One region of the Paenibacillus sp. FSL R5-0470 genome, then DNA from elsewhere that is predicted to be linked to it. Evidence: predicted binding sites of a transcription regulator. Region 1 holds the regulator's gene; each other region holds the start of a gene.
What was found. Region 1 encodes Rex, which represses fermentation and respiration genes when NADH is low (regulators of the CRP and FNR family bind a similar motif). Its sites were predicted from a motif close to TTGTGAAATATTTCACAA; they were not measured.
Positions count from the first base shown of each region.

Region 1 (11,141 bases):
AGTCAGCGTAACCTGACTAACGCTTCCGGGACGAAGGAGCTCTGCCATAATGGCATGTCCCAATTCATGAATGGCGACTCTCTTTTTCTCTTCATGATTTGTTTCTCTATCCGTTTTTTCACCCATCATTACCTTGTCAATCGCCATCGACAGATGCCGCTGCTCAACTTTCGTCAAGTCCTCACGCATCATATAAATCGCAGCCTCATTCATGACACTTTCAAGCTGAGCACCGGAAAAGCCATAGGCTTCTTCAGCGATTTTGTCGAGACTCACCTCTGTATGAAGAGGCTTATTCTTCGCATGCAATTCGAGAATCGATTTGCGGCCCTTTTTGTCAGGCATGTCCACTTGAATATGACGGTCGAAGCGTCCAGGACGTAACAATGCTGAATCAAGCATTTCTTTCCGGTTTGTTGCAGCTACCAGCAAAATACGCGGAGTTTCGTTATTATAAATACCATCCATCTCGGTCAATAGCTGATTTAAGGTCTGATCATATTCACGTTGCTGACCGCCTTCGCGCTTACCGCCAATTACGTCAATTTCATCAATAAAAATAATGGCACTTTGTTTGTTCTCCTTAACAGCACGGTTACGAGCATCCTTGAACAAATCGCGGATCCGACCAGCCCCGACACCAACATACATTTCTACAAATTCACTACCTGATGCAGCTACGAATACGGAGTTTGTATAATGCGCTGCTGCTCTGGCCATAAGGGTCTTACCTGTTCCTGGAGGGCCAGTGAGCAGAATCCCTTTCAAAGGACGAATCCCAAATTTACTAATCTCCTCGTGCCGGATCAAAAAATCGAGTGCCTCACGAAGCTCTTGCTTCGCATTGTCTTGCCCACCAATTTCTTCAAAAGTGAGCTTTGAAGGCCCTTCCTTCTGGCGTTTCTTCCCCGCACCAGCGTTCACCGTAAGCCCGCCACGCAAATGAGCAATTATAAGTAATGCAGTAAGCATTCCAGCTGCTATAACAATCGGGAATATATTAATACCTAAAAAAGCCATGAAAATAAACAGCACAGGAATAAATCCGAGTAAAATTTCTTTAAGGTACTTAGGCATTATTCCATACCCCCAAGGTCGCAGGTTTTCGCGGCAGAATAATAAATTTGCTTTCTTTTCCATTACTCAAGCTTACGTACACATTGTTGTCGTCGATATCAGTAGATGCTATCACATCTTTAAATTCCGTATTTTGCTGTTTCAATCTATCAAGTTCTGTAGGTATAATCGTATATTTACGGCTCTCCATGGCTTCAGCTACAGAGAACATCGCTTTATCCCAGTAATCATCCAATAGTTCACTTGAATTTTGCTCCACATCGAGTTTAAGTTTACGTCCTTCAATCACTGATTTTCCTTCTTTGGATACATACGATACTAGATCACGTAAATTCGTGCCCGGCTGCAAATCAAGTTTCAAAGTGACCTCATCGCGGTTAATACTAATATGTGAAGTATTTACTCCCTCAAATCCGGTTACAATCTTTTGGAGCGGTTCCTGTAAAGCAAACTGACGATATAAAAAGAATCCTCCGAATAATAGCATAGCCGACAGTAGAGACGTTATCAGTACAGGTACAAGACGTAATTTCAAGAAACGTCCTCCTCTCAAAGATGAAAAAATGTAAACAGAATGATCCAAAGTCATAGCTGCTAAGAGCTCATCAGAGCCTGACGTTCTACTAACACTGTTCTAATTACAAACAGTAGTATATCACAGGTGTATATACTATATTGAAAAAAAGTGTGAAGATATTTAAAATTTTATTTTTTAATTCTTTCCATTTTATTAAATTTATTGATTTAATTCGACAAAAAAAGGGCTGTTACTCTTAACTAACAGACCTTTTTTCGTATGAATCTTTAAATACCAATACATAAAAACTACTCTTATAGTATATCACAATTCGTGTACTTATAGTATATCAAATAATATGTCATTTTAAAAAACAAGCGAACCATAAATGGTCCGCTTGTTTCTCCTATAATGCTTTTGTTTAATTTAGCGGCTAGGTAAACTGTAACCTTCACCCATTCGAGCCCCATCTGAGAACCGATAAAATTGATAATAATATCGACCGCTTTGTTTATAAAAAAGCTGCCAAGCATACTCCCCGTTATATACTCCTGGCAACAACCGCTCAATGCTGATGTCCGGAAGATCGGCTTTTATAAGGCTACGCATTTTCGCTTCAGAGGTCCCTTTACTTAGTTCTTCAGCATATACTGCGTCGGTTCCTTCAGCAAACTTCCCGTCTACAGTAAAACGTACCCAAACCATCAACTCGGTCCCGGCTTCATTCTTCCCTGTTAAGACCCAGTACACCGCATTTTCATCCCACACGGATTTCTGCGCTTTGGTTACCTCTGTCAGACCAGCACTGGTTTTAGCGACATCCTTAGCGATATCTCGCTCGTTCCATTGATCTTTCATAATATAAGCATAGAACTGGATAAGTCCAAACAGAAGGAGCAGAATCAGAACTGACCCCAGGAGGATCCATTTTTTCCTTTTCTTCAAGGTACAGCTCCCTTTCTAGTAATATATCTTTTTTGATTATATAACACACCTGTGTGTTTATCCAAAGTTTCATATCCAATTCAATGATCTAATTATCAGAAACACAAAAGGCTGTAACTTTGCAATCGCAGAAAGTCACAGCCTTTCAGTTATTCGTTATGATCTTAGACTACCGTTTAAGCAGTCCATCAAATGATTCTTGCGCCTTACGACGGATTGCTTCCTCATCTAGCGTTACACATTCTCCATGTTTTACAACCTGTTTACCATTCACCCATACATGTTCAACATCCTTGGCACTGGCAGAGTATACAGCATGAGACAACAGATCTGTGTGTGGTAGCAAATGCGGCTGGTCTATATCAATCGCGATAAAGTCCGCTTTCATGCCAACAGCGAGTCTACCCACATCATTTAAAAAGATAGACTTTGCGCCATACTCTGTAGCTATACGCAGCGCTTCCGGAGCTGGAACAGCCGTCGGATCACCACTTACACCTTTATGGATGAGGGCTGCAAGACGCATCTCTTCAAACATATCCAGGTTATTATTGCTTGCCGCACCATCTGTACCCAGTGATACCTTCACACCAGCCTTTAGAAGATCCGTAACCCGAGCCACTCCACTAGCCAGTTTCAGATTACTTCCTGGGTTATGAGACACGCCTACATCATGACGAGCCAGTATCTCGATCTCTTCATCATTCAAATGAACGCCATGTGCAACAATAGACGGACGTGTGAACATTCCAAGCTTCTCTAAATGCGCTACAGGCCGAAGTCCGTAATCCACCACATTCTGCTCCACTTCGCGTTTGGTCTCGGACATATGGGTATGCATCGGTAAATCCAAATCATGTGCCGCTTGAACAAACTTAACAAAGAAGTCCGGTGGGCAAGTATATGGGGCGTGTGGCGAGATCATCGTCGTAATTCTACCATCAGCCTTACCATGCCAATTTCGTGCAAAAGAAATCGCTTCCGCAAGCTTGTGATTTTGTACTTCCTCTGGGCATAATCCGATTACGCCTCTCATCAGTACAGAACGAATGCCTGATAATTCGACTACCTCTGCTACTCGATCCATATGATCATACATATCCAAGAAGGTTGTAGTACCACCTTTTAGCATTTCCAGTACCGACAAGGAGGTTCCCCAGTATACATCTTCTCCAGTGAATTTCGCTTCCATCGGCCACATCTTCTCTTGAAGCCACACCTGAAGTGCTAAATCATCTCCATAACCACGAAGCAATGACATTGCCGCATGGCCATGTGTGTTTACCAGACCTGGCATAAACAGCAGACGACTGCCATCAACAACTTGCACATCATCTTCCATTAAAGGCTCTTCTTTTCCTATGTAAGTGATCAAATCATCTTCAATAGTCATATATCCATTCAGAACCGGCTCATCCGTTCCCGGAATAAGAAAACGCCCGCCCTTAATAATCGTTTTACTGCTCTTCATTTCCGGTTTCTTCCTTTCCGTCTTTCAAATAATAAGCAAGGCTTTGCAAATCCGTTGTAAAATCGGCAGCATGAACCCGGATATTCGATGGTGTTTTTAGAATCACTGGTGCAAAATTCAAAATCGCCTCAATGCCAGACTCAATGAGAATATCTGCTACATTCTGCGCTTCTGAATCAGGCACAGTAATGATCCCAATTCGAATACCTTGCTCACGAACCGTCTGACCAAGCTCCTCCATCGGTTGAACGGTAAGAGAGTTGATTTTCCGCCCTACCTTAGGTGCATAGGAGTCAAATATAGCGGTAATCTTCATAGTATCTTTCAGATAAGCATTGTAATTAGATAATGCATGTCCAAGGTTACCGGCACCTACTAAAGCCACATTCAATTGTTGATCCAGCTTCAGAATATGACGGATTTTTTCAATAAGATAAGTTACGTCATACCCGATACCTTTTCTACCAAAATCTCCAAAATAAGCTAAATCTTTACGAATTTGAGCAGGATTCAAATCAAGTTTTTGTCCTAGTTCTTGTGAGGAAACGGTTAATATTTCACGTTTCTGGAGATCATTCAAGAAACGCAAGTACACAGGAAGTCTGCGAACAACGGCTTCTGATATTTTATCCGATTTCATAATTTACCTCCTAATTTAAGTGATATTCTGTTCAAATCCTATCGAAATATCTGCACCTCGTCTCAAGGAAGAGCGGTATTCTTATACCGCCCTTCCTTGTAGAGAGATTAATAAGATCGATGACGTTCTTTTCAAGAAACGCCTCCGTCTTCCAACCACTCCGCTATACGAGGAACCATTTGATCCGTAAGCATATGCTCCATTTTCGGGCCAGGCAACGAATAGAGGAAATACTTCCCATAGTGAGATTCGATCACCCTTGTGTCATACACAATAACAATACCCCGATCTTGCGCTGTCCGTACCAGCCTCCCAAATCCTTGCTTGAAGCGAATAACCGCCTGAGGAACAGACAACTTCATGAACGGATTCTTTTTCTGGGCTTGTAATAACTCAGACTTCGCTTCCGCTAGGGGGTGGTTTGGCGGTTGAAATGGGAGTCTCACGATGGCCAAGCATGTTAATGCTTCACCTGGAATATCTACACCCTCCCAAAAGCTGCTTGTTCCTAACAGTACAGAAGCTGCACTGTCCTGAAAACGGCGGATCAGCTTGCTACGGCTGCCCCCCTCCACGCCTTGACCTAACACCGTGATCTCTTGTGAGGCTAGAGCCTCTTTCAGAGGATCGTAAACCTGGCGTAGCATCTTGTAAGAAGTAAACAGGACAAGCATCCGCCCACGTGTTGTAATAGCTGCTTCTGCTAGTGACTGTACGAGTGTATCGACAAATCGGGCATCGCCTACACTCCCCTTCACACTTGGGAAATCCCGCGGAATAACTAACAGCGCCTGCTCCCGATACTTAAAGGGAGAAGGCAGGAGTGATGTCATCAGACGCCCCTCTTCCGCAGCTTCATTAAGTCCGAGATTATCAATCATAAACTGGAAAGATTTATCCACAGAGAGTGTCGCCGAAGTTAGTACGATACTTTTCTTCTTGTCGAAAAACAGCTCCTTAAGCTGAGTACTAACATCAACAGGAACGGCATACAGCTGTAGCGATTTACTGCGATAATTTCCATTCGCCTCCAGCCAATATACTACATTCTCATCATTTAATCCCATAAAAAACCGTACTTGCTCACGTATAGAAGCTAAATCCTTAAATAAGCCGCTAATATCGGTAACTAGGCTATCTGAGGAAGATTGACCTTCTTGATCTCGCATCTCATTAAGCATTTTATCACCTTTACGGATAATTTCGCTTAATGTCAGATTCATAGTATTCTCTAAAGCAACCAATTCATCCCAATCTTTCGGTTTACGGGTAGGAAGTAGCCGCATGACTAACTGGCCGGCTTCTCCCGCCGCTGCATCGCTGCGTTCCGGCAAGAGGCTGAATAGTTTATCACTAAGCAGATCCCAGGTTTCTTTTACGGTAAGAAGGTCCGGATAGATTCTATCGATCACTCCGCTCCATTCAGAAGCTTCCTCACTGCCTGATGACTGAAGCATTTGGCGAAGTGTAGGAAGTTGGCCATTTCGACTATCCTTATAAAGACGCGATAGTGTATGTGCCACCGTGAAATGCTTCATATGCATGCCTAAATGCTTGCCAGCCACGTCCTCCAGATGATGGGCCTCATCTATTACAAGATGTTCATAAGCCGGAAGTAGTTGATGCCCAGCCTTAACATCTGCGAAAAGCTTAGAGTGGTTCGTAATGACCACGTCTGCAATACCAGCTTCATGCTTAGCCCGATGATAATAACACTTACGGAACCAAGGACACGAGCGACCCAGACAAGAATCGGTATCGCTTGCCACCGTCTCCCAAAAATCTCCGCCACGTCCACTTAGATTGAGCTCTTCGTCATCTCCTGATTCACTTTGTGTCAGCCAAACGATCATCTGAGCCGCAGTAAGCGCATCTTCCCTCGGACTTATAAAGTCTTTTTTATTAATTTTATGTTCGAACTTACGAAGACACAAATAATGCCCTCTGCCCTTAAAAATTGCAGCTTTAAATGGAAAAGGAACTACCTGCGTTAACAAAGGAATATCACGCTCACGCAATTGATCCTGCAGATTAATAGTATGAGTGCTGACCATGACTTTTTCATTAGTTCGTACGCTTTGGTATATGGCAGGCAATAAATAACCAAGGGATTTACCGGTTCCTGTCCCTGCTTCGATCAATAGATGCTTGTCTTCGGCAAGTGCCGTCATCACCTCATTGATCATAATATCCTGAGCTTCTCGGCTTTCATACTGTGGCAAAGTTTCTTTAAGTCGTTTCGTTACTTCATCCATATAATCTGTAAAAGATAAATTGTGTAGTGGATTCTCAGCATGCTCGTCTCGAGGTGGAGCTAATTCATTCCAGTCTCCTACAGCAAGCGCTAATTGACGATAGAAAGTCAGATCACCTTCGGGCTGAAGCGTCTCCGCTTCCCGTTCACGCAGCAGACCATCAAAATACCAACCCAGATCACTATCCTCTTCCGTAAACAGCTCACAGAGTCTCTGAATCGTCAGCAGAGGCAAATCGTAGAGCTCCTCCAGACATTTCAGCAATACAAGAGCAGTTGCGAGTGCATCACTGTCTGCCTGATGCGGACGATCATGCGTCACTCCAAAATGTGCACTAACTGATCCTAGTTGATAGGATGTGAGGGAAGGAAAGCAGATTTTCAGAAAATCAATCGTATCTAAAATCCGCCCTTGAAATGGTAAATACCCACATCGGTCTAAAGCATTTTGCAAAAAATGGAAGTCAAATGCGACATTATGCCCTACAAGCACAACATCATCCAAGAGTGGGACAAGCTCCATCATCATCTCATCCAGCTCAGGTGCATCCTTTACATCATCGTCGGTAATCCCCGTTAGACCAGTTATAAAAGGAGGTATCGGCGTTCCGGGCTTGACGTAGGAACCATATACCCGGGAGATGGACCGGTCTTCTTCTATAATTGCAAGGCCAACCTGGATAATTTCACCCACGGATTGGGTTCCCGTTGTTTCAAAATCAAGCACGGCAAATTTCATTATAATTCTATTCCCTTTCAATTGAGACTCTTAATCAGCATAACAGAAGTTGCGAAAAAAGGCGATGCACACCACTGGTTCAGGGGATGCATCGCTTGAATGAAAATGCGGAATAATAAACCGTAAACGTAATAATTTACAATAATGAAACAAGCTGATTTCCGAAATGAAGCTTACCTCCTCGGCGGCGGCAAACCTCCAAATTAACGGTTGGTTCAGGAAGTGCCGGGTCAAGTTGCAAAGAAAGGCCAAACAGCTCCTGCGCTTCATTGAACCGTTCTTGAGAGGCCCTGATGCAACCTAAAGCGTTATAAACCATTGCCTTCAGCTTGGTTTCCCGTATCAAACCGAGCATATGGTTCAGATGACTCCAAGCAGCTTCCCCCTCCCCTTCCTGCAGGTAAGAGATGGCTAAATATAATCGAGCAGCCAAGCTATCCGGATATTGCACAATAACTTCCTTAAACTGTTCAATACATTTCCCATACATCAGCAGCTTATAATACCCTTGACCTCTAACAAAAGTATCCATGCACAGCTCGGGTGCTTCCTGCTCTGGCACTTCCTCTTCAACCACAGTCGTAAAATCTACACTTTCACGAAAGTGACTTAGCTTCTCTGCAAAGGCCAGCCATTCATCCATCACTTTATCACTAAGTCGATGCAGCATATTATAATTGCATAAAAGCTCATTCCGGCGGGCACCCTCCGCTGTAGGGTAATCTGTAACGATCTCCTGAAGCACCTTGTTCATTTCAGCAAACAAATGTTGAAACATGGGCTATCCCCCCTTACTGAAGATGAAATCAGTTCAGCTTGCCTGACTTCATTTTCTGCGAGAACGGGGTCTTTCATCCCTGCCATTCATTACATGGCGTAAGTCCATAAATTAAGCGATTGTAGCATGCAATTCATGATCAGCCAGCTTCAATGGTCTGTTGTTCTCATCCACGAATACCACCGTTGGTTTATGCGATTCCAGTTCTTCCGAAGACAGCATCGCATACGAAATAATAATTACTGTATCTCCCGGTTGAACAAGACGTGCAGCTGCACCATTTAGGCAGATCACACCACTGCCGCGAGGCCCTGGAATAACATAGGTTTCTAACCGTGAACCATTATTGTTGTCCACGATCTGCACTTTTTCATTTTCAAGAATATCTGCCGCTTCCATTAAGTTCTCATCAATGGTAATACTTCCCACATAATTCAAATTGGCTTCTGTCACCGTCGCGCGGTGAATTTTGGATTTCATCATATGTCTAAACAAGAGCGGCAACCTCCTTTGGAATAAATACATTATTGTCAATTAATCGCGTTCTGCCAAACTTCACGGCAAGCGCTATAATAATCTCCCCATTTACATCCGTTAATAAAACTTCGTTCTCTAAGCCTTCCAGATTAGGGAAAGTCAGTATTTCCGCATAATCAATGACCGCCAAAGGAGAGTTGGAAATAACCGAGGTCAACAATTCCCGCACTTCAGCAACGGTTGTTACTTTTCCTTCTTCAATGGACTGACGTGCTTCACGCAAGGAACGAGATAACACCAGTGCTTGAGAACGTTCCTCTGGAGATAAGAATACGTTACGCGAGCTAAGTGCAAGTCCATCTCCTTCACGAACGATAGGGCAAGGTACAATTTCAACATTCATATTCAAATCAGATACCATTCTGCGGAGCACAGCTACTTGCTGAGCATCCTTTAGCCCGAAGAAAGCATAATCTGGCTGCACGATATTGAATAGTTTATTAACAACTGTTGTTACGCCATTAAAATGCCCTGGACGCGAAGCCCCACAAAGTCGAGTGGTAAGCTCTGATACCGAGACAGTAGTCCGGGTAGGCTGCGGATACATTTCTTCCACACTGGGGATAAATACAATATCGACACCTTCGCGTTCCGCAAGCTCCAAATCACGCTCTTCATCGCGCGGATAGGAATCATAATCCTCATTCGGTCCGAACTGCAGCGGGTTCACAAATATGCTCATAACGACCGTGTTACTCATTTCTCCTGCCCGCCGAAGCAGACTGGCATGTCCTTCATGCAGGTATCCCATGGTTGGAACAAACCCAATCGGGGTATGCCCACCTTGTCTCATATATTCCAAAGCTTCGCGCAGTTGCTTAATGCTTCTGACGACTCTCATCTTATTCCCCATCCTTTCCGGCACCGCCGTATAAAGATTCCAGAACGGTTTCATCTGCTTTAAAAACATGACCTTCATCTGGGTACGAGCGATTCTTCACTTCTTGCACATATTGGCTGATACCCTCACGAATCAGGCTACCCACATCCGCGTAGGTTTTGACAAAACGTTTCTCACGGTAGGGTGAGGCATAACGCAACAAATCATGGAAAACCAATACCTGTCCATCACAATAACGACCTGCACCAATCCCAATGGTCGGAATGCTCAGTGCCTCAGAAATTGCTTGTGCCACTTCTTCTGTCACCAGCTCCAGTACCACTGCAAAAGCACCTGCTGCTTCAAGGGCCTTAGCTTCATCCATCAGACGTTTTGCATCTTTGGCGTCCTTACCTTGAATGCGGTAGCCGCCAATCATATTTACCGATTGCGGTGTAAGTCCAATATGCCCCAGCACAGGAACTCCCGCAGCTACAACCGCAGTAACTGTCTCACAAATTTCGAGACCGCCTTCCATTTTGACGGCATGAGCCCGCCCTTCCTGCATCAGTCTGCGCACACCCCGCAAGGTTTCATCTATACTTCCGTGGTAGGTCATAAATGGCATATCTGCCACAATGAATGTTTTTTGTGCGCCCCGAGTTACCGAACGAGTGTGGTAGACCATATCGTCAATCGTAACAGGTAAAGTTGTATCATATCCAAGTACCACATTTCCCAGGGAGTCACCCACCAGAATAAGATCGATACCGGCTTCTTCAGCAAGTAGAGCCGATGGGTAATCATAAGCAGTCAGCATGCTTAACCGCTCACCATCTGCTTTCATTTTTTTCATTTTCACAATATTAAGTGCTTGTTTGTTTGCCATTTCTCTCTTCGTCCTCCTTTTTGAAATTACATCCCCGTAAAAATCGCAACAAAAAAACCTTTTAGCAACGATTTGCTAAAAAGGTCCGAAGGGCAAAAAAGAGTCACTCGCGATCGTCCCTTCTGTCTCGGTCCTTACGGCTCAGAGCAGAATCCAACGTAACCGTCTAACGCAGTTATGAAGGTGATTCCAATAATAAAACCATTATAAGTTCATCAGATCAGGAGTACAGTTCGCAAAACGATACCGCCTCTGCCCCATAGTATAACAAAAAGGACTCGGAAATACACGAAAAAAATATGACAGGGGATGACACCCTGTCATATAAAAAAGATTTATAAAAGCTCGATTTCACCTGAGCATACGCTAGAAATCTCTCCTGCGCTGTTTTTAAGGATTAGTCCACCTAACTCATCCAAACCTACCACAACACTTTCAGATCGTCCCTGAGGGCTATTCAGAGCGATCTGGCGA
Region 1 covers NZ_CP150238.1:4,706,572-4,717,712, forward strand. The annotation lists gene MKY99_RS20805 (AAA family ATPase) at 1-1,077, opposite strand, end outside; gene MKY99_RS20810 (hypothetical protein) at 1,070-1,612, opposite strand; gene MKY99_RS20815 (DUF5590 domain-containing protein) at 2,021-2,539, opposite strand; gene MKY99_RS20820 (amidohydrolase) at 2,709-4,010, opposite strand; gene MKY99_RS20825 (redox-sensing transcriptional repressor Rex) at 3,997-4,650, opposite strand; gene dinG (ATP-dependent DNA helicase DinG) at 4,782-7,643, opposite strand; gene MKY99_RS20835 (hypothetical protein) at 7,780-8,421, opposite strand; gene panD (aspartate 1-decarboxylase) at 8,533-8,916, opposite strand; gene panC (pantoate--beta-alanine ligase) at 8,909-9,799, opposite strand; gene panB (3-methyl-2-oxobutanoate hydroxymethyltransferase) at 9,801-10,667, opposite strand; gene MKY99_RS20855 (biotin--[acetyl-CoA-carboxylase] ligase) at 11,003-11,141, opposite strand, start outside.

Region 2 (11,141 bases), 2.1 Mb from region 1:
GGTTGGGTCAGACCGTTATTAAATCTTCTCTCCCTGAAGTGGTTTATCGGGGTACGAAGGTAGTTGGTGAAGGAACAGGCATGTTCAGTTGGCCAGTAAGCGGAGCAACCCTTACTAGTAGTTTCGGTGAGCGCTGGAGCCGTGCTCATAAGGGTCTAGATATGGTATCTGGCAACCGGAGCATTAAAGCCTCTGATGCCGGAACTGTAATCTTTGCTGGTGTGAAGAGTGGATATGGAAATGTGGTTATCGTGGATCACCGTAACGGATACGAAACCTATTATGGCCACTTAAACAGCATCTCCGTTTCTACGGGACAGCGTTTGGAGCAAGGCGCCAAAATTGGCGTAATGGGCAATACTGGACGCTCTACGGGAACACATCTGCATTTTGAGATTCGGAAGAATGGCACTGCAGTAAATCCAATGAAGTATTTGCGATAATTCATACTTTAACCTCAACTGCTCGATTAAACTCGAGCGGTTTTATTTTTTTTAATAAAGGGATGACGATATAGCTGTTTCTTTTTGTTGGGGAAGCCGATTCCTTATTTCGTAGGATGTGACGGTAAGACAGGTATGTTAAAATAAAGGAATGATCTTTAAGTAGGGATAGGAAGGTGAAGCTGAGACATGCAGATGGGAACGATTCTGGTAGTAGACGATGAACAGCCTATTGCTGATATATTGAAGTTTAATCTAGAAAAAGAAGGCTACGAGGTTATTTGTGCTTTTGATGGTAACAGTGCAGTAGAATTGGCATTGTCCAAAAAGCCTGATCTTATGCTGCTTGATCTTATGCTGCCTGGTAAGGACGGGATGGATGTTTGTCGTGAGGTTCGTTCTGCACATTTGGACATTCCTATCATTATGCTTACTGCTAAAGACGGAGAGATTGATAAGGTGCTTGGTCTAGAGCTTGGTGCGGATGACTATGTGACCAAACCTTTTAGTACACGTGAGCTACTCGCCAGAGTGAAGGCCCAAATGCGGAGACAGCACAAACCGTCACCGCCGGGAATGGCGAATGAACCTGCAGAGACCAGACAGGGTATATACCATTTTGATCTATTTATTGATACAGATATGTATCTGGTTTATAAGGGTGGGGAGCCGCTTGATTTGACCCATCGTGAATATGAGCTGCTCTACTATATGATTAAACATGCGGGTAAGGTGATGACCCGGGAGCATTTACTGCAGGCTGTGTGGGGATTCGAGTATTTCGGCGATGTGCGGACCGTAGACGTGACGATCCGTCGTCTAAGAGAGAAAATTGAGGAGAATCCCAGCAAGCCGGAATATATTTATACTCGGCGCGGACTTGGCTATTTGATGCATAGCCCTAAAAGCGGAGGACTGTGATGAAGTGGTGGTCCTTTTTCCGGACAATTCAGGCCAAGCTTATTATTATTTATGTGCTGCTGATTCTGATAGCTATGCAGTTAATTGGAGTCTATTTTGTCAGCTCGATGAAGAACTCGTTAACGGATAACTTCACGAAGGATCTTAAAGCACGTGCGGAGATGCTGTCCATCCTGACTGCTGATAAATTCGGTAGTGAGGCTGGTACCGTTGACGAGGAAACGGCTGTAGAAAGTCTGCGTGGTATGGTTAATAATCTTTACATTAACGGGGCCGAGATTCAGGTGCTTGATGCCAGCGGCAAAATCATCACCACCTCCGTGCCCTCTCAGAATGACTATGTCGGACAGCGCAACACTCAGACCGTAGTCAATCGCGCCTTGCAGGGGATCAGCGATAATGAAGAATATATTATTGCTGATGATAATGTGCGAAAAAAGGTTGTGGCCAAGCCGGTACTTTCCGGTGACAAGGTAGTAGGTGCAATCTATATTGCTGCTGACATGAAAGATTTATATGCGACCATGGGGAGGATCAACAGTGTATTCATCTCTGGTTTGCTGTTAGCCTTGGGACTGACAGTTGTCCTATGTGTTATTCTTGCACACACCATTACGCAGCCGATTAAAGAAATGACTAGGCATGCAACAGCTGTTGCTGAGGGGCGGTTCAATCGAAAAATGCCCGTGCTCGGCAACGATGAAATTGGACAACTCAGTCAGGCATTCAATTATATGACCGGCAGATTGCGTGAGGCGCTCTCTCAGAATGAGGAAGAGAAAGAGAAGCTTACCTCTATTCTGACGAATATGAGTGACGGTGTGGTAGCCACGGATGAGAATGGTGTAGTCATTCTTATGAACCTTCGAGCAGCACTTATGCTGGGAACAGAAGGTCCGTTGCCGGAAGGTGCGCCACTGGATAAATTGCTAGGTCTTGATTATGAGCAGAGTGGTTCCTTGGCTAAAGGAAATGCCCAGTCTGCAATGCTTCATCTGACACATATGGGTGGAGAAGATTCTAATATCGTGAGAGTTACGTTTACTCCGATTCATCGCCGTGAAGGTGGGATTGCCGGTACTATTGCCGTGCTGCAAGATGTAACTGAGCAAGAGAACCTGGAGGAATCACGCCGAGAGTTCGTCGCGAACGTTTCGCATGAGCTAAGAACACCACTTACAACGATTAAAAGCTATGTGGAGGCACTTGATGATGGAGCGCTTGAGGACCCGCAGTTAGCGGTTCGTTTTGTTGGGGTTATTCGTAACGAAACCGAGCGTATGATTCGTCTGGTTACGGATCTACTGCATCTGTCGCGTCTGGATTCCAAGGAGGCACTTCTCAGAATTCAGCAGACGGATATTACTGAAATGCTAGAGGATGTAGCAGACCGCTTTTCTTTTCAGATTCGGCAGAAGCGGATCGACATTAGTACAAGGGTCCGTAGGGATGTCAGCACAGCATGGCTCGATCGTGATCAAATCGATCAGGTCTTGGGGAATTTGGTCTCCAATGCATTAAAATATACGCCAGAAGGCGGTACGATTGAATTGGAAGCCTTGAAAAGTGAGGATGGAATGCTCTCCATTTCTGTACGTGATTCCGGGATTGGTATACCGAAGAAAGACATCGAGCGGATCTTTGAACGTTTTTATCGGGTGGATAAGGCGCGTTCACGGAATATGGGAGGCACCGGACTTGGCCTTTCCATTGCCCGGGAAATTGTGAAAGCCCATGGAGGCTCTATTTCCCTGCAATCCGAGCTTAATGAAGGCTCTAAGGTAACCTTTACACTACCTCTGAATGCGCAAAGGGGGAGTGAGGCATGAAGGAGAGATTGAAGTCATGGATTCTAGCCTTGCTCGTGCTGGGAAGTCTTGTTGAGAGTTACTATTTGATTTATCGCTTGCCTGGTGCAGACTCAGCGGTACTCTCCGAGAATCTATATGTGAAGACAGACAATATGGGACCGGAGGAAAAGGTTGAGAACCTGCTGTACCCTGATAAAATGATCATCCATATGGGCGATAACAAGCATACGCTTTTTTATCCAGACTCAACGTTCTATAGCTTGATTATGAATCGGTTAAAAGGGCGTGGATTTGAAAGCTTCCAGCGGCACTCGGTACAGGATTATGATTGGGATAAGATTCGAAATGAGAATCCGGGGATTGAGCTTTCGTTCGGATCCGGCATTCCGGTAACGTTACTTCAGCGGGTTATGCAGCTCTCACCTGATTCCCTATTTGAAGGAGAAAGCATTGATCGCATTTGGATCTATAACATTAAGAATGACTCCAAAGCGCATGCCATTTTCTTCAGTACGAGAGGCGACATTATATATGAAGCGGCAAAAGCGGATTTAACTGTGCAAGACGTGCAGCAGCATGTGGATTTCGGCAAGAACTGGACGCCTTACAAGTCCGTAGATGGTGATTATTATGTGCCAGACAGCAAGATTTCTCTGGTTCAGGTTGAGATGCCTTCAGGCATGTATACCATAGAACAAATGCAGAACAATCTTTTCTTCGATGTTGGAAGCACTAGATATATTCGCGAGAAAAATGGCTCGGAGATTTATACGGATAGCAAACGGAGTCTTCAGGTCGATAAGGAACGGAATTGGATGAGCTATAGCGATCCTGCCGCACTTCCAGCCGGAGACAGTACACCTGCCAAGGATGCGCTTGAAGCTGTAGAATTTGTGAACCAACATGGTGGATGGAATGGAACCTATCGTCTTGAAGCCACCGAGGAGGGGAGACAGGAGAGAAAGGTCTCTTTTCAACAATATTATGGTTCCTATCCATATGGCTCCTATCCGATCATGAGTAACTCGCAGCTGCAGTATGGTGTAATTAATCTGGAATTGCAGCAAGGCACCGTATCCTCTTATGAACGCTCGTTAATCTATATTGATGAGAGTAAGGCAGAGAAGAAAATCGTAGAGCTATCTGGAGGCGTGGAGCTAGAGAATCAATTGTCTGCGGTTAGCAAAACTTCGGCAGTGAAGGATTTAACGCCTGCGTATGTACCTGTAGTGAAAGAAGAGAAGCTGCAACTACTTCCAGTCTGGAAGGTTACGCTTATTGACGGCAGCGTTCTTACATTAAATTAATGTACAAGTTGTTCATATAACATTTAGGAGGTAAGGGTATGGATTGGGGAAGAGCCAAAAATGTACTAATTTGCGCCTTTTTAGGTCTAAATCTGCTGCTATGTTATCAGCTGTGGATTGATTTGCGCGATCAGGTTAGTGCCAATCTCGATTTCACTTCCCTGTCCGAAGAAACCCAGGCGGTCATGGAGCAGAAAGGGATTCGTGTGTTGTGTCCCATTCCGGCTTCTACCCCGCAGCTTCCTAATATAACTTATCGATATTCTGCTGAAGAGCAGAATGAACCACCCATTAAATTAGATGTTCCTATAGACAGCAAGCTGATCTATTCTTCCTTCACTGACCTTAGCAAGGCGCTTGAGAGTCAAATACCGGATATCGCAAATTATCGTTTTGATTCTCAAGAAAGTGAAGTTGGGAAGTTCGTGCTTCACCCGCTAGTTCAGAATCAGTGGTCGCTATTCCGAGTTAGGTTAGAGTTGATTAATAGTGATCAGAAGATTGTAGCTTTCCGCTCACCTAAGATTGAGATAGGGGCAAGCAGTAGCGATAAGGAACAGAAGGTACTGCCGGCATCGCAAGCGCTTAGCAGTTTGATTGAAAAATATTTTCCGGCAGACTCCGTAGTAAAGGAGATTGAGCTTGGTTATTATGGTGAGTTGTTCAACTCCGAAAGTCAGGTAGCGTCGCCAATGTGGCGGTTCATGCTGGAGAACGGCAATGCCTATTATGTGGATGCTATAAGTGCGGATATCATTAGTCCGAAGACAACAGATTAGAAGGAGTAAGGAAAATGGGGATTTCATTTACAGTACTGTCCAGTGGTTCTACCGGAAATGTAACGGTGGTTCGGAACGGGGAGACAACACTTATGATTGACGCGGGACTAAGTGCCAAGCGGATCGATGAGCTGTTGGCCATGCGCGAGCTAACGGGTAATGATATAGACGGGATTCTAGTCACACACGAGCATTCCGATCATATTAAAGGACTCGGGGCAATGGCCCGTAAATACGATCTTCCGATTTATGCGAACACCAATACCTGGGGAGCCATCGAAAAAGGCATTGGAAAAATACCCGACTATAACCGAATCATTATGGAGTCGGGACAGCATAGGGATTTTGGTAGTCTGCGTGTAGAATCGTTTGCAATTTCTCATGATGCGGCGGAGCCGGTGGGTTACAATTTTTATGATGGAAAAGAAAAACTGTGTGTAGCTACAGACCTGGGGTATGTTAGCGACAAGGTAAGAGATGCAATTTCAGAGGCCGACGTATTGGTGCTGGAGGCGAATCATGATATTGAAATGCTGAGGATGGGACGTTATCCGTGGAATACGAAACGACGCATACTTGGCGACATGGGTCACCTTTCTAATGAAGCAGCCGGAGCAGCACTAAGTGAAATTCTCACAGGACGGACTAAACGTACCTATTTAGCGCATTTAAGCCGGGATCATAATATGATGGATTTGGCTAAAATGTCGGTACGTTGCGCAATGGAGGATCGGGGCTGTTTCTTTAAAGATAGTGAGTTTAAGCTTTGCGATACGTATTATGACCAACCTACGCCATGGGATAAGTTGAGCCAGTTGTCATAAGCTGATCAAGCTCAGCAGTCTTTCGTTCTAATTCTTGGCGGGAGATCAGGCCTTTATCGATCATCAATTCGATCATAGCACTGAAGGCAAGGGTCATATGGTAGTGTTCATCCTTCAAATCGCCAAGCTTACCGATAAACTCCACCAGATCCATACTTGTGGAAAAAGAATTCATAATTATACCTCCTTATGTAGTAAAAACAGAACTGGAGTTGTAAAAAATTCGCAGGCTTTTTACCTCAGGAAAATCACGAATTGAGGGTTGCCTGTGATACAATTATAGACGTGATAAGCAAACTCTAAATTTATGGAACCTTTCTATTAGTGTAGTCTTTTAAGTTACAAAATATTCCTAGTAGAGAAGATATATTGAAAGATTCTAAAATTCTTTCGATTAACTGAAACTATTGTGTGGTTAATGGATAAAGTGAAACTTTTTAGTGATTGTTGGAGTCTAAAGGATGCAGAGGTATATGCTTGGAACGTGATTGCTAGAGGTTCAGGTTTTAGATACTGTGAACGGTTGGCAATAGAAGGGGGAGATTTTCGGTGGGATTGTTTGATGACGATTTCTATTCAACTAAAGTATCACGGTCCAGAGGGGATGAAGCATCAAAGGGATCATTTGCTAACCGCAAGCATTCTGTGCGAAGATCGCGCAAGGGCTTATCCACTTGGCAAATATCCGCCGTCTGCTCCTTAATCAGTGCTGTGGTGGCAGTGTTTTTATTCAGTATGCTTACTGGACAAATGAGTCACGAAACTGCCCCGAAGTCGGTAGTAACAACTGGGGAGGTTGCCCCAAGCAGAGATCCGTTTGACCGTATCATTCAAGCCGCTGCTACGGTTCGTCCTGCAGTAGTAAGTATTATCAATCATAAAGAAGATAATAAAGAATTGAACATTCTGGATGAGTCAGCATTAGGCTCTGGAGTGATTTATAAAAAGGTAGATAATAAAGCATTTATCATTACTAATAACCATGTCATCGAAGACTCTAGCAATCTTGAGGTCGTAACAGTAGATGGCGAGACACGTAAAGCTACACTCGTTGGAACGGATAAAGTGAGTGACATTGCGGTGCTTTCTATTGATGCCAAGGGTATCAATACAATCGCAGAGCTCGGGGATTCCTCGAAGCTTCGTTTAGGTGAAACGGTCATTGCCATCGGAAACCCGTTGGGACTTGGTGACACATTGACTTCAGGTATTGTCAGCTATACTGAACGGAAGGTTCCCGTATCCTTGAATCAGGACGGCGTATATGATTGGGAGCAAGAGGTCATTCAGACCGATGCAGCAATTAATGAAGGCAATAGCGGCGGGGCGCTTGTAGATCTGGATGGTAAAGTCATCGGTATTAACACGATGAAAATCTCCGATGCAGGTGTAGAAGGGCTGGGTTTTGCTATTCCAGCTAACCATGTGATAGATACCGCTAATGAACTGGCTGAGAAAGGGCGAATTGCCCGTTCCTACTTAGGCGTATATTCGGTAGATTTAAACAATCCTTACATTCCTCTCGCAGAGGACCAACGCAAGGAATTGAACCTACCGAACAATGTTAAGGATGGGGTTGTCGTTCTGGATGCTGTTGGACCTGCACAAGAAGCGGGAATACAGTTCAATGATGTAATTACGAAATTTAATGATGAACCTATTACATCCACGCTTTCCCTTCGCAAGTATTTATATAATCAGACGAAGATTGGTGAGGATCTGAAGATTACCTATTATCGAAATGGGAAAGTCAATCAGACTACAGTAAAACTTCTTGAAAAACCAGAGGAATAATATGCTGGAAGTCGGCATATAATGATATAGCAGTAATGACAAGTAGAGCGGACTACCCCTTCGGTTGAGAAGGTAGAGCTTCCTGAAATAGCGATACTCTGTATCGCTATCGGGGATCTATTTCTTCTAAAGTTTTGATAAATATGGCAATTATAAGCTCATTTAATCAATTTTGGGCTGACTGGCAACCCTTACATTGGAAGGTAATACTTATTAGGGTAGAAACGGATATATACGGATGCCAGCTTGCCTTTGCTAATCAGGTGTGGTAATATGATATCAATCATACATTTAGTCCCTAATTTTCGCATTGAAAAGGGCTGTTATATTCGGTAATACAACCTTTTTCAATGTGTGAATTTTTTCTTTGTTTGAAGATAAAAAGAACATATTAATTTAAATTTGTGGAGGTAACACACATGCAAACAGGTACAGTTAAATGGTTCAACGCAGAAAAAGGATTCGGATTTATCGAAGTTGAAGGCGGAAGCGACGTATTCGTTCACTTCAGCGCAATCACTGGCGACGGCTTCAAAACTTTGGACGAAGGCCAACGCGTTGAATTCAACGTTGTTCAAGGCAACCGTGGACCACAAGCCGAAAACGTTGTAAAACTGTAATAATAGAAGAAACCGTCCCAGCTTGTGAAAGTTGGGACGGTCTTTTTATATCTAGTTAGTCACTATTGACTTACAGGATGGGAGGAACGGCAATGAACTACCGGAAGAAACCTTTGGAAGAAATACCGGAAGAAAATACCGCGATTTGGGCGTGTACCAATGATGGATGCAACGGATGGATGAGGGATAATTTCGCATTTGAACATGCGCCTTCTTGCCGTCTATGTGACTCTCCAATGGTTCGCAGCACGAAGATGCTACCACAATTGCTTAATTCGAATGGCGATCTCAAATCGCTGAAGAAGGGTATTTCCATTACCTAACCAATGCCTTTATGAGTCAAGCTTGTTATAGAACAGTGAACAACTTCAAGACGGTCAAACCGTCTTATTTTTTTTGCTTTTTTTAAGGTAAATTGTGATTTTTGTCACAAATCATTTGAATTTCACCGTTAAAAGCACCCCTTTGTGTGACATTTATCACAAAATGACGTCTAAATTTTTGACACAATATAATTAACGAAAAGGGGAGAAGGAAGGGAAAAATATGGATACAGTAATGCTGTCGCGTATACAATTTGCGTCGACGACAATATTCCACTATTTCTTTGTACCGGTATCAATCGGACTAGCGCTCTTGATTGCGATCATGGAGACCATGTACGTTAGAAAAGGCAATGAAGAGTACAAAAGAATGGCACAGTTCTGGGGAAAGCTGTTTCTCATCAACTTTGCAGTAGGGGTAGTTACAGGTATTTTGCAGGAATTTCAGTTCGGGATGAACTGGTCTGATTATTCACGTTTTGTGGGTGATGTCTTCGGGGCTCCGCTTGCAGTTGAAGCATTGGCAGCCTTTTTTCTGGAGTCTACTTTTATTGGGATCTGGATATTCGGCTGGGACAAAGTGTCCAAAAGAGTGCACTTGTTATCCATCTGGCTGGTAGCATTCGGTACGATGTTATCCGCTTTCTGGATTCTAGCAGCGAACTCCTTTATGCAGCATCCTGTGGGCTTTGCGATAAATAATGGACGGGCAGAAATGAATGATTTCTTCGCGCTCATTACGAACGGACAATTGCTGGTTGAATTCCCGCACACGGTTCTTGCTGCGTATGCAACAGGCGCCTTCCTCGTAACGGGTATTAGTGCGTATAAGATATTGAAGAAACAAGATGTATCTTTCTTTAAGAAATCTTTTCAAATTGCAGCAATCGTAGGTATCATTTCTTCTATTGGTGTAGCCGTGGCAGGCCATGCGCAAGCACAGTATTTGGTTGAAACTCAACCTATGAAGATGGCGGCTTCTGAAGGACTGTGGGGTAAGAGTGGTGACCCAGCGCCTTGGACCGTATGGGCTAACATTGATCCTGACAAGCAGGAAAGTTCTGGAGAATTTCAAATTCCGTATATGCTAAGCTTCCTTTCATACAGTAAATTTTCCGGTGAAGTTAAAGGTATGCTTGAGCTGCAAGCTGAGTATGAGCAAACCTATGGCCCCGGTGACTATATCCCGCCAGTACGTACGACATTCTGGAGTTTCCGGATCATGGTTCTAGCAGGAACATTGATGATTGTACTGGGTATGTACGCAATGTATTTAATGTGGCGCAAAAAGATGGACCGTCCAAACACTTGGTTTATGCGGTTTATGTTATGGGGACTATTGCTTCCTCCAATCGCGAATACAGCGGGTTGGGTCATGACCGAATTCGGGCGTCAGCCATGGACGGTATTCGGACTGATGACAACGGAAGACAGTGTGTCGCCTAATATTACGAGTGGTCAGGTTCTATTCTCTGTTATTTCTTTTACAGCGATTTACGCCATTCTCGGATTAGTTCTTATTGGTTTGTTTATGAAAGTGATTAAAAAAGGTCCTTATGCGATGGATAACGATCACGGGGATTCGCATGATCCATATAACGAGGAGGGCGCCCAATGATGTCTCTTAATGAATTGTGGTTTGTGCTCATTGCAGTTCTGTTTATAGGGTTCTTCTTCCTGGAGGGTTTCGATTTCGGCGTAGGGATGGAAACACAAATTCTCGCTAAGAATGATACAGAGCGCCGAATATTGATTAACTCGATCGGACCCTTCTGGGATGGAAACGAGGTATGGTTAATTACTGCTGCGGGTGCAATGTTTGCGGCTTTCCCTGAGTGGTATGCAACGTTGTTTAGCGGATTTTACATTCCCTTTGTCTTTGCTTTATTAGCTTTGATTGCACGTGGTGTTGCTTTTGAATTTAGAGGTAAACGGGATTCCGTAGCTTGGAAAAAAACTTGGGATGTTTGTATCTTTTTCGGCAGCTTCCTCCCACCGTTCCTCCTTGCTGTGGTGTTCGCCAGCTTCATCAAAGGTTTGCCGATTGATGGGGATATGCAAATGTACGCAGGTTTTACAGATATCGTAAATGTGTATACCGTAGTAGCTGGTGTGACTGTTGTCCTTCTTTGTTTGGTACATGGTCTCATGTTCACAACGTTGCGTACAGTGGGTGATCTACAGGCTCGCGCTCGAAAAATGGCGCAAAGATTGCTTTTGCCACTTGGGGCTCTATTGCTCGCTTTCGTGGTAATGACTTATTATATGACTGATATTTTCGAACAACGTGGTTTAGTTCTTATGATTATAGTAGCGCTG
Region 2 covers NZ_CP150238.1:6,801,953-6,813,093, reverse strand. The annotation lists gene MKY99_RS30205 (M23 family metallopeptidase) at 1-443, shown strand, start outside; gene yycF (response regulator YycF) at 633-1,364, shown strand; gene walK (cell wall metabolism sensor histidine kinase WalK) at 1,364-3,193, shown strand; gene yycH (two-component system activity regulator YycH) at 3,190-4,482, shown strand; gene yycI (two-component system regulatory protein YycI) at 4,521-5,261, shown strand; gene MKY99_RS30180 (MBL fold metallo-hydrolase) at 5,276-6,085, shown strand; gene MKY99_RS30175 (hypothetical protein) at 6,051-6,260, opposite strand; gene MKY99_RS30170 (trypsin-like peptidase domain-containing protein) at 6,635-7,879, shown strand; gene MKY99_RS30165 (cold-shock protein) at 8,299-8,499, shown strand; gene MKY99_RS30160 (cold-shock protein) at 8,592-8,822, shown strand; gene MKY99_RS30155 (cytochrome ubiquinol oxidase subunit I) at 9,046-10,440, shown strand; gene cydB (cytochrome d ubiquinol oxidase subunit II) at 10,437-11,141, shown strand, end outside.
Region 2: the regulator Rex is predicted to act here: its motif matches at 8,915-8,932, upstream of MKY99_RS30155 (cytochrome ubiquinol oxidase subunit I).

Region 3 (11,141 bases), 2.6 Mb from region 1:
TGAACTAGAACGAATCGTTAGCTTGTGTACAAAGTATGATGCTTATATTGTATCGGATGATATTCATGCCGATTTTATCCATGAAGGCCATGAGCATACGATAATCGGAAAGATATCGACTGAGGCAGAGCAGCGATCCTTTATCTGTACTTCCCCAGGGAAGACCTTCAATCTTGCAAGCCTTGAAATTGCTAACATCGTGATTCCGAATGATCAGCTGCGTGAGAAATTCAGACATTGCTTACAGCAAGCAGGCTGTCATAACCCAACCTTTTTTGCAGTACCTGCATTAGAAGTGGCTTATACGGAATGCGATGAATGGCTGGAAGAATTACGAGGGTATATCACAGCCAATATCGCTTGGGTGAATGCTTATATAACTGAACATATGCCTGAGCTTCGCGTGATCGAATCAGAAGGAACCTATCTGTTATGGGTGGATTGTAGGGCAATTAGCACCAACGAAGCAGAGCTAAAGCAATGGATTGAGTCCGATGCGAAGGTTAGTGTGAGCTTTGGAACAGGTTTTGGGGCATCAGGAGAAGGCTTTATTCGCTTAAATATTGCAACGCCACTGCCCATGTTGCAAGAAGCTTTTCATCGGCTGTACCGAGCCTATCCATTAAAAAATTCATAATAAAAAAACTCTTTATCAATGACCTTGAAAGACCTCGTTAGTAGCCTTTCTCAGATCCGTATCAAGGGGGATAATAATCATGTCCAAATCAGAAACACCAAAAGTCAAGAAACAGCCGACGATGTTCTTAGCGCTATTACCGATTATTACGATGATTGTGCTACTTAGTTTAGGGTATGTGTTGTATGAATTACCACCAGAGCCACTTATTATTACCTCTGCGGTTGTTGCTGGTATTATCGCGATTATTCTTGGTTATAGCTACAACGACATACTAGAATCTATCGCTGGTAAGATCGCGAAGACGATGCCTGCCATTCTTATTCTGATCATGGTTGGTTTTATGATTGGGGCATGGATGGTTGGCGGAACGATCCCGATGATGATTTTTTATGGATTGAAAATCATTAGTCCACAATTCCTGCTTATTACCGCATTTATGGCGACAGCTGCCGTTTCGCTTTGTACGGGCACATCTTGGGGATCAGCGGGAACGATCGGAGTTGCATTTATGGGCGTTGGTGCGGGTATGGATGCGAACCTAGCGGCAGTGGCTGGTGCTGTTGTTGCAGGTGCTTATTTTGGCGATAAATTGTCACCGCTTTCAGACACAACAAATATTGCTGCGTTAGCAACAGGTGTCAATCTATATGAACATATTGGACATTTACTGTATACCACACTTCCATCCTTTATCGTTGCAAGCGTTGTCTTTATTATCACAGGCCTAAACACAGATGCCGCGGGTGCTGTTATTCCGGAAAAGGTTGGAACGATCATGGGATCATTGGATACCATTTACGACTTTAATCTGCTGCTCTTAGTACCTGTATTAATCATCTTGTATGGTTCGATTACGAAGAAACCGACAATACCGGTCATGCTGATCTCTTCTATGTTCGCTATGGCCAACGCACTTATATTTCAGGGCTTTACGTTGAATGATGTTGTTTCTTCTGTTGTTAATGGATTCAATATTTCTATGGTTCAAGTAGCTGGATTTGATTCTGCCAACGTTATTGAAGATGTACCCCGTCTCCTAAATCGTGGCGGAATGAACTCCATGATGGGTACACTTCTCATTTGCTTCTGTGCGATCACGTTCGCTGGAACCATATCTCTGACGAAGTCCTTGGAATTGATTGTTAATAAGCTTTTGAAGTTCGTCCATTCCACAGGTTCAATGATCGTAGCAACAATTGTTACAGGTCTTACGATGATCGGAGTTACAAGTAATGGTCAGGTATCCATCTTAATGCCAGGTGAAATGCTGCGTGAAGCATATATCCGTCGGGGCTTGCATCCGAAGAACTTGGGACGTACCATCGAGGATTCAGCGGCGATTACCGAGCCTATTCTGCCTTGGACAGCTGCAGGTGCTTATATGGCGGGTACGCTGGGTGTTGCAACGCTAGATTATTTACCTTGGGCTGTTCTCTGTTGGACAGGAATAATCTTTGCGACGATATGGGGCTTCACGGGATTCGGTATCGCAAAGTTAACGCCAGAGCAACAGGCAGAAATGCTAAAGGAATATGACGGTAACACTAATGAACAAGCTGGATAAAGGAGTCTTTTAAAATGACAAATATGCATAAAGAAACTGTAATAACAACGGATGCACCAGGTGCAATTGGACCCTACTCTCAAGCTGTAAAGCTTGGGAATGTCCTATATACTTCAGGACAACTCGGACTAGACCCGGTTAAGGGGACTTTTCCTGCTACGGTTGAGGAACAGACGGAACGGTCGTTGCTGAATGTCAAAGCCATACTGGAAGCGGCGGGTACAAGCATGGATCAGGTAATAAAGACGACCGTTTTCCTAAAGGATATGAATGATTTTCTTAAGGTGAATGAGATTTATGGAAGGTTTTTTGCTCAGCCATACCCTGCTCGCAGCGCTGTTGAAGTAGCACGTCTGCCTAAGGATGGGCTCGTAGAAATTGAAGTTATTGCTTATATACCATAAGTGATCCAGTAACGCTCAAATTACGGGTTGCTTAGAATTTCAGATAGTTAAGCCTGCACACCCTGTATGGAAAAAGGATTAGAAAATAAGGCAGATGGCCGCCCTGGAAAGGGTGGCTTTTTTTGAGTAGTAAGCAGCGGAAATATTGAAAGTAAGAATTTTTATGAAAATTTAAATGAAAATATTCATGGAAATGTAACAGTAACCATAACTAATTACATAAAAAACTTCCCAAAACAGCATCTTTGCGTTATTATAAATGTGAAAACATTCACAAAGGGGCGTTATAAAGATGAAGAAGACAACAAGTACTGCTCTCATTCTCATTCTCTCTGTCATGCTCGTAATCGCAGGCTGCGGTAACAGTAATAGCAACAGCGCAGGTAATAGTAATGGCAACGAGAACAAAAGTAAGGTAAATGAGACGGCCAAAAATGATAAAGCTGAAGCCGTATCAGGTGCATCAGAAGCTAGTTACACACCACTGGATCAATTAAAAGATAATTATGATATCGTTATTGTTGGTGCTGGTGGTGCAGGAATGTCTGCTGCACTGGAAGCTAAGGCCAAAGGCTTGAACCCTGTTATTTTAGAAAAAATGCCGGTTGCAGGTGGGAATACAAGTAAATCCTCCTCAGGAATGAACGCTTCCCAAACGAAATTTCAAAAAGAGCAAAGCATTGAAGATAGCAATGATAAGTTTTATGAAGAGACACTAAAGGGCGGCCATGACACGAACGATAAAGAGATGCTTCGTTTCTTCGTTGACAATTCCGCAAGTGCAATCGATTGGTTGGATTCGATCGGAATCAAGCTGAACAATATTACAATCACAGGCGGTATGAGTGAAAAACGCACCCACCGTCCAGAAGACGGCTCTGCGGTAGGCCAATACCTTGTCAAAGGATTGGTTAGAAACGTACAAGAAAAAGAAATTCCACTGTTTGTGAACGCGGATGTTAAAGAAATTACTCAAAAAGACGGTAAGGCTAACGGCGTCAAAGTACTCTTTAACCAAGCTGATGAAAAAACCATTACAGCGAAGGCAGTTGTTGTAACAACAGGTGGTTTTGGATCCAACATGGATATGATATCAAAAGTTAGACCTGATCTGGAAGGATACGTAACGACTAACCAAATCGGCAGTACCGGCGACGGAATCAAGATGATTGAGGCACTTGGCGGAACGACCGTTGATATGGATCAAATCCAGGTTCACCCAACAGTTCAACAAGAAAAATCTTATCTGATCGGGGAAGCTGTACGCGGCGAAGGTTCTATCCTCGTAAATAGCGAAGGCACACGGTTCGTAAACGAATTGACTACACGTGATAAAGTTACCGAAGCGATCAATGCACTTCCTGAAAAAGCGGCTACGCTTGTCTTTGATTCCGGTGTCAAATCACGCGTGAAAGCAATTGAACAATATGACAAAATGGGCTTCGTGATCCAAGCGGATACCATCGAAGCATTGGCGAAAGAAATCGGTGTTCCAGCCGATAAGCTAAAAGCGACACTTGATACTTGGAACAGCGCGGTAAAGAACAAGAACGATGCTGAATTCGGCAGAACAACAGGGATGGACAACGATTTGTCCGCGGGTCCTTACTACGCTATTAAGATCGCCCCAGGGATTCATTACACCATGGGCGGCGTGAAGATCAATACGAACACAGAAGTATTAAATAAAGACGGCGCTGCTATTCCTGGCCTGTATGCGGCTGGTGAAGTTACAGGTGGATTGCACGGTCAAAACCGGATTGGTGGTAACTCTGTAGCTGAAATCATTATTTTCGGCCGTCAAGCAGGGATTAAATCTGCTGAGTTTGTACAAGCACAATAAGATTTAACTGCTATTCTGGTTAAAACAAAAGAACCGCTTGGGCTAATTGAAGCCCGGGCGGTTCTTTGTTTAATCTCTCGTTTAAAGTGAGTGGAGTGACCTCTATTCAAAAAGCTATTTCTCGCTTTTAGCTTGTTCTTCTCGCATCCACTGTGACAGCTGGCGTTTGAGTTTAAGGAATTCCGGGGAATCCGTAATCTCATCGCGGCGTGGCCGTGGAAATGGCACATCAACAGTATGTAGGATGGAGCCGGGGCGACCCGAGAATACATAAATACGATTCGAGAGCAGCAACGCTTCTTCGATGTTATGGGTAATGAATAGCACGGAGCGGCGATTCTCCTCCCACAGCTCCAGCAGCCAGCGCTGCATTTCACTGCGAGTTAGTGCATCCAATGCGCTGAAAGGTTCATCGAGCAGCATCAACTCCTGCGGAGCCAGCAATGCTCTGAGAAAAGCAGCACGCTGCTGCATCCCACCAGACAGCATATGCGGATAAGCCTGTTCGAATCCATTCAAGCCAACCTTGGCGAGCCACTGGCGCGCTTCTTCACGAGCTCCATCCTGCAGAGCGCCTTTAATTTCCCCGGCTAGAAGTACATTATCTTCAATCGTTCGCCAAGGAAAAAGCGCAGGCTGCTGCGGCATATAACTGATTTCACCACGTTGACCCGTAACGGCTCTGCCGTTCATGCGGATCGTTCCTGCATCGGGCTTCACTAGTCCGCCGATCATATGGAATAAGGTGCTTTTTCCGCAGCCGGAAGGACCGACGATCGAAACGAACTCTTGCTGTTCTACCTTAAGAGAAACGTTGTTCAGCACGTTCGTCTCGCGGCGACGATGGGTGAAGGACTTGGAGATGCCGCTTACTTCAAGAGCAGGTGGTGCAGTATGAGCTTCAGGAGAGCTTATGATTTCAGTTGTTCTTTGCTCTATTTGCGTCGCTTGAGACATACAGGCATCTTCCTTTCTATGAGTTACGGCGCGGTTTCCAGCGAACTAACCATTTTTCGAGCAAGGCGATAATCGCAAAAAGCACAAGACTAAGTAGCACAATAATAACAATAGCGACAAACATCCGATCCGTACGGTAAGCCGATTTTTGCAGCAGCATATAATAGCCAATCCCTTTATCCGCGCCAATCCACTCAGCGACCACGGCTCCCATAACCGCATAAGTAGCAGATATTTTCACACCGGAAAATAGTGCCGGGATAGAAGACGGAAGCTCCAGCTTGGTGAAGATTTGCCACTTGCTTGCGCCAGCCATTTTCATATAATTCATCATGACCTGATCACTTTGAGACAAGCCGCCCATTGCAGCGACAGCTACCGGGAAGAAGCATACCAGTGTAATCAGCACGATTTTGGGCAAAAGACCGAAGCCAAACCAGATGATAAGCAGTGGTCCGAGTGCGATAGAGGGAACATTTTGACTCAGAATAATGAGTGGATAAAAAGCCCGTCTAGCCCAAGGTAAAAGATGCAAAAGTAGAGCGACGATCAAGCCTACACCTGTACCAATAGGAAAACCGATTAATGTGAGTCGGAGCGTAGCCATCGTATGAGCCCAGAGACCTGAGGCATTACTGGTGGATTCGCGAGCAATATCAGCAGGACTCGGCAGAATCCAGGATTCGATATGGAATAGAGAAACAGATAACTGCCATACGGTTAAAAAGAAGACGACCGCCACAAGGGGCGGCCATATTAGCTTCCAGGTCGATCTCACGGCCGATATTTCTCCGTCAATTTATCCATGCTGATTCCGTTAGGGTTATGAGCGATTTTGATTTGGGAGATCACGCTTGGACTACCTGCTTCGATCAGTGCCTCCTGCATTTGACGTACAACCTCCAGGAGCTCGCTCAGTTCACCTTCCATAGTAGTTTCCAGTGGATTTACCTGATGTTTAACACCGGACTTCTGAATAACTTCAATCGCTTTATCTACGTATGGGATGGAGTCCTCATTGTTTGGAGTCTTAGGAATTACTTGAATGCTTAATAATGTGTTAGCCACAATAATCAATCCTCTCAAATTGTATAGGTAAGTTCAAAAAGCCAACTTTGATAACGAAGTGTTTTCAGGAAGCAGATTCGACGTCGAATCTTGAACGAACTTGGGAAGTCCGGTACTCACGTAGCACATCACTACGCTCCGTTCCTCCTTCCTCAAGTAACGTCCAACCTTCTTGGTTCTGAAAGCTGACTTTTTGAACTCTCATTGAAATAGGTAAGTTCAAAAGGCCAACTTTGATAACGAAGTGTTTCATTTATTATTGTTATTTACTCCGCCGGTAAAAAATCATTCGTGAATGCACTAGCTGCATCCAGCGGTTTGTCCAGCAGCTTCAAATCATACATCCAGTCGCCGTAATTCTGCCAGACCTCGGTTTTTTGCTCTCCCCAGCGTGGGGCGTCGTCCTTATATTTCGGGCTAAGCCATTTTTGGCTAGCTAGGACAAGCTCGGCATCAAGGTCAGGCACAGCCTTGGATAATGTAGAGGCAGCCTCTTCTGGATGATCAATCGCATATTGATAACCCTTCGATGTGGCTTTCAGGAAAGCCTTCACCAAATCTGGATTCTCAGAAATCTGCTTCTCACTCGTGGTCAGCACAGGGGTGTAATAATCGAGCTGAGGCGCATAATCCTTCAAGTAGAGCATATCCAGAGGCTCACCACGCAGTTCGGCTTCAATACCGGTCCAAGCGTAGAAGATCCAAGCGAAATCAATGTCACGTTTGACTGCAGTAAAATAGTCAGCTTCACCAATACTGATTAGCTTCACCTTTTTCACATCGCCACCAACAGGGTCCATGATCGCCTTCATGGCTGCTTCCTCAGCGGGAGAGCCCCAACCTCCGTAAGTTTTACCCTCAAAATCTTTTGGTGATTTAATATTGCGATCCACTGGAGCGGCGAATCCCGAAGTATTATGCTGAATAATGGCTGCAATCGAGACAAGGGGAACGCCTTGTAGACGAGCTAGAGTCAATCCTTCCTGAGCGCTGATTCCAAAAGCAGCTTCGCCAGAGGTAACCATCGTATCAGAACCCGCTGCGCCAGGTTGAACGATTTCTACATCCAGACCTTCTTCCGCGTAATAACCAAGATCCTTGGCTACGTATAGACCGGTGTGGTTCGTATTCGGTGTCCAATCCAGTGCAACCTTAACTTTGGTAAGCTCTTTTGGAACATTTGATCCGGTCGCTGCATTCGATTCCGCAGCATCTTTGTTTCCGGCTGTATTCCCATTGTTGCTGCCGCATCCGGCAATCGCAAGAATGAGCATACAGGTGAGGCTAAGCATAAGTACTTTTTTGACTTGCATGTCTTCTTCTCTCCTTTAAGGTTGCCAGATCCCGTCATCCAACATGAACCATAAAGTGTAGTATGTACATTTCTTCTACATCTTTTGTGATCTACACAAAAAAAGCGCCCCGAGTGATCGGGACGCTGGCTTGGCGCAAGGTTAGTAAAGGTCACAGGGACCAAAACCAATTGGCGATTCCTACGCTGGCATTATCCAGATCAGGTATAAGGGTCAGTATCTTGTGGGATACAATCTCAGCCGGCCAATTCCAGCACCCCTGGTTCTATGAAGTTAACGGGTATTTCTCGCTTAAACGCTAATCGTCTTTATAAGGACGCTGAAGGCGTTTATGCTTGCATACGGTGTATTATAGACGGCTGTTCTCGGAATGTCTAGTAGCACGCTCCTAAATTTTTCAAATCTCTCCGTCCGTTTTCATTAATCCAGATCTTTATGTTTCTTGCGATGACGCCGCTTAAGCTCAGTAACCAGAGCACCTAGCGTAAGGACAACACTGATCATTATCCCGCTCATAATCACGAAAAGAGCAAGAAACTCAAAGGGGGAATAGCTAACCATCTTACTCCATTGAATCTTTCCATCCAGATCGTCAATGACTTGATTCATGCCATAAATCCCACTTACCACCGTAAATACAGTGAGGATCATCAGCAGATTATCCCGGCGCTTCGACTGGAACTTATCTTGATACTGAAACAGGTCAGTCAAGGTTTCTTTTACTTCCTCGAACAGAGCGTCGTTCCCGTATACTTTACGCAGCTGAAGAAAAATCTCCCGTCCTTGCGACTGTGAAATCAGCTCCAAGAAATAGAACTTTGCCGAGAATTTATTAATCGAGTAGATTAAATTATCGATCTCATCATAATCGTGGTTTATGCGTAGTCGGGAATGCATATTTGCCAGCTTTAGCAGAACGATTTTGTGGAAAATATTGAGTAGAAATCCGTAATAATATTGCCCGTACATCTGGTTGGCGAGGCTAACGGCGATCTTTGGTTCAGCTCGGGTTAGACAGCAAAAGGTCTGCTCATTCATCATATAATACGAGTCTGGGCCCCATCGATTATAGGAATGCTCATGACAGTAGTTCGCAATATACGCTGGATCGCTGGCACTGGCATAGGGCTTCCCGTTCAGATCAATTCCATCAAGCTGAGAGGCGCGATAGCGTATATTTATACTAATCTCATCAGAATCCCCTTCACTCTGAAAGCCATAAAAGGCTTGCACCTGCATTCTTTCATCTACGAAAAAGGGAAGGGTCTCGAAATAAGCCCCATTGATATCCGAGTGATCCAGAAAAGGCTCCAGTCCATCCACCAGATTTCGGAAGACAAAATCCTCTACCATCTCATAGGTCTGTTCCCCGCAATGGATATAGGTGTAGTCATCCTGTACGAAGGTATTCTCAAGCGTCCGGAAGCGGTCCGCGAATTCCAGTGCAATACTAAAGGGTATCGAATCCCCCTCAAGCTGGACACGTATCGTCACAAATCCAAGCTGAAAAGGACATATGAATATATCCGTCGAGAGAATTTTAAAAAATATAGACTGCTGAGGAATCTCTAGAATACAGTCCAGATTATTGACTCTGGAAAAGCGGCGGAAAGAGTCTACATCCTTCTTGCGTGGAAAAAGAATGTGTGCAGCAAACGGTAAATAGGTGCGCTCCATCCGTTCATGGGAAACACAGTGATCTTCTCCGTAATAGGCATTTTCTAACTCTTTATTATCCAGAAAAAAACGTGTGAAGCCATCATCCTGCAATTGTTGGATAAGCTTCTTAGAATCACCCTTTTTTATTGAAAAGGGAAAAATAAACTGCATAAGCGCAGTATGTAATAAAGGCTCAGTTGAAAGCTTATCCATTCATCGTCCATCCTTGTGCTCAGAATATGCTTATAGATGACATTACCCTAAAAGGATTAGGTTGATACCATTTTAACATTCTAAATACTGGAACTCTTTCTTTGGACTGCTTGCCTGGATTGGAACCTCCATGCGGCAATGCTCAGCAAGAACAAGAAGGCGGCAAAACCGGCAAGTAATCCAGCAGTTTGTACCACCTTTAGATGGTCCATAGACCAGCCCATGAATAGGGGCAGCAGAGCTCCACCGACACCTCCAGCAGCGATCATTATGCTGGGTGTTGATTCTTCGGCTCCTGGCAGCATCTTGCTGGAGAAGACTAGAGCTATGGAGAAAATACCGGACATAAATAGCCCAAGTAGCATAATTACGATGAATGCAGCTAATAGATTATCTGTGAACGGAAAAAGAGCCAGCAGTAACAAGGTCAGTAAACAGCTACTTAAAATATATACACGGTAAGAAATTTTCTCTGCAATCACTCCAGCAAACAATCTTCCCGTAGACATAGCTAGCCAAAAGAAAGTGACTGTCAGCGCCGCAGCAGATTCTGTCATCCCTAGCTTTGCGATAAAGATGGCGGGCATAAAGTTGACCAGACTCATCTCCGTACCTACATAAAGAAAGAAGAAAAGGATGAAGATGCCCAGCAGAATCCATTGTTTCCCTTTATACGGAAGCTGTGTGCTGGACTGCGAGGAATGTGCGGATGCTGAGACTTTGCGGGGTGCTCGCTCGTCCAGTATGCGCTGCAGATTCCCAAAATGGCCTCTTCCCCAGAGAATGAGGGAAAGTAATGAGAAGCCAGCGACAATTAGGAATGCCAATCTCCATGCTCCGTTAGCAATGAGCGGACTGGCGATAAGAGGCATTACAAGTGCTCCTATCCCAAATAGGACTTCAAGTCGGCTCATCGCGATCGCGGTTCCTTCTGTCACAGCTCCGATAATGATGGTGCCGATGACGGCTTCGATCATACCGAAACCAAAGCCAGCCGCAACAGCAATGACATACATCCACTCCCAAGGGGGTAGAAAAGCATACGCAATCTCAGCAGTCAGGAGAAGAGCGGTGGCGATAATAATGCCTCCTCGTTTCCCGAAACGGCGATTGAGTAGGGGAGAGACAAGCACACCAGCCAGAAAACCAGCGAATTGACTAAAGATTAATTGCCCGCCGGCACTATAATTTTGGTCATAATGCTGTAGCAGAACGGGAAGAATAGATCCCAGCACTACATGAGCAAGTCCAATGACAAAGTAGGAAAGACAGCCGATCCAGATCAGTTTTTTCACGAAGTAAGCTCCTTATATTGAAAGTAGTTTATGGAGTAAGGTCGGATTCAATGTGAACCGGAAGGGTACATTATAATAAGCACCATTGTTATGATAAATCCAAACGGTGAGCTTGGATATATAAACTTTTGTTTACATGCTTGAAGGGAGAGATTTACGTAATGGATAACAAACAACTGGAGCAA
Region 3 covers NZ_CP150238.1:468,070-479,210, forward strand. The annotation lists gene MKY99_RS02070 (MalY/PatB family protein) at 1-637, shown strand, start outside; gene nhaC (Na+/H+ antiporter NhaC) at 717-2,204, shown strand; gene MKY99_RS02080 (RidA family protein) at 2,228-2,608, shown strand; gene MKY99_RS02085 (flavocytochrome c) at 2,901-4,451, shown strand; gene MKY99_RS02090 (ABC transporter ATP-binding protein) at 4,566-5,408, opposite strand; gene MKY99_RS02095 (ABC transporter permease) at 5,425-6,186, opposite strand; gene MKY99_RS02100 (MTH1187 family thiamine-binding protein) at 6,183-6,476, opposite strand; gene MKY99_RS02105 (hypothetical protein) at 6,541-6,681, opposite strand; gene MKY99_RS02110 (ABC transporter substrate-binding protein) at 6,743-7,789, opposite strand; TPP riboswitch at 7,950-8,060, opposite strand; gene MKY99_RS02115 (hypothetical protein) at 8,210-9,661, opposite strand; gene MKY99_RS02120 (MFS transporter) at 9,742-10,956, opposite strand; gene MKY99_RS02125 (pyridoxamine 5'-phosphate oxidase family protein) at 11,118-11,141, shown strand, end outside.
Region 3: the regulator Rex is predicted to act here: its motif matches at 2,868-2,885, upstream of MKY99_RS02085 (flavocytochrome c).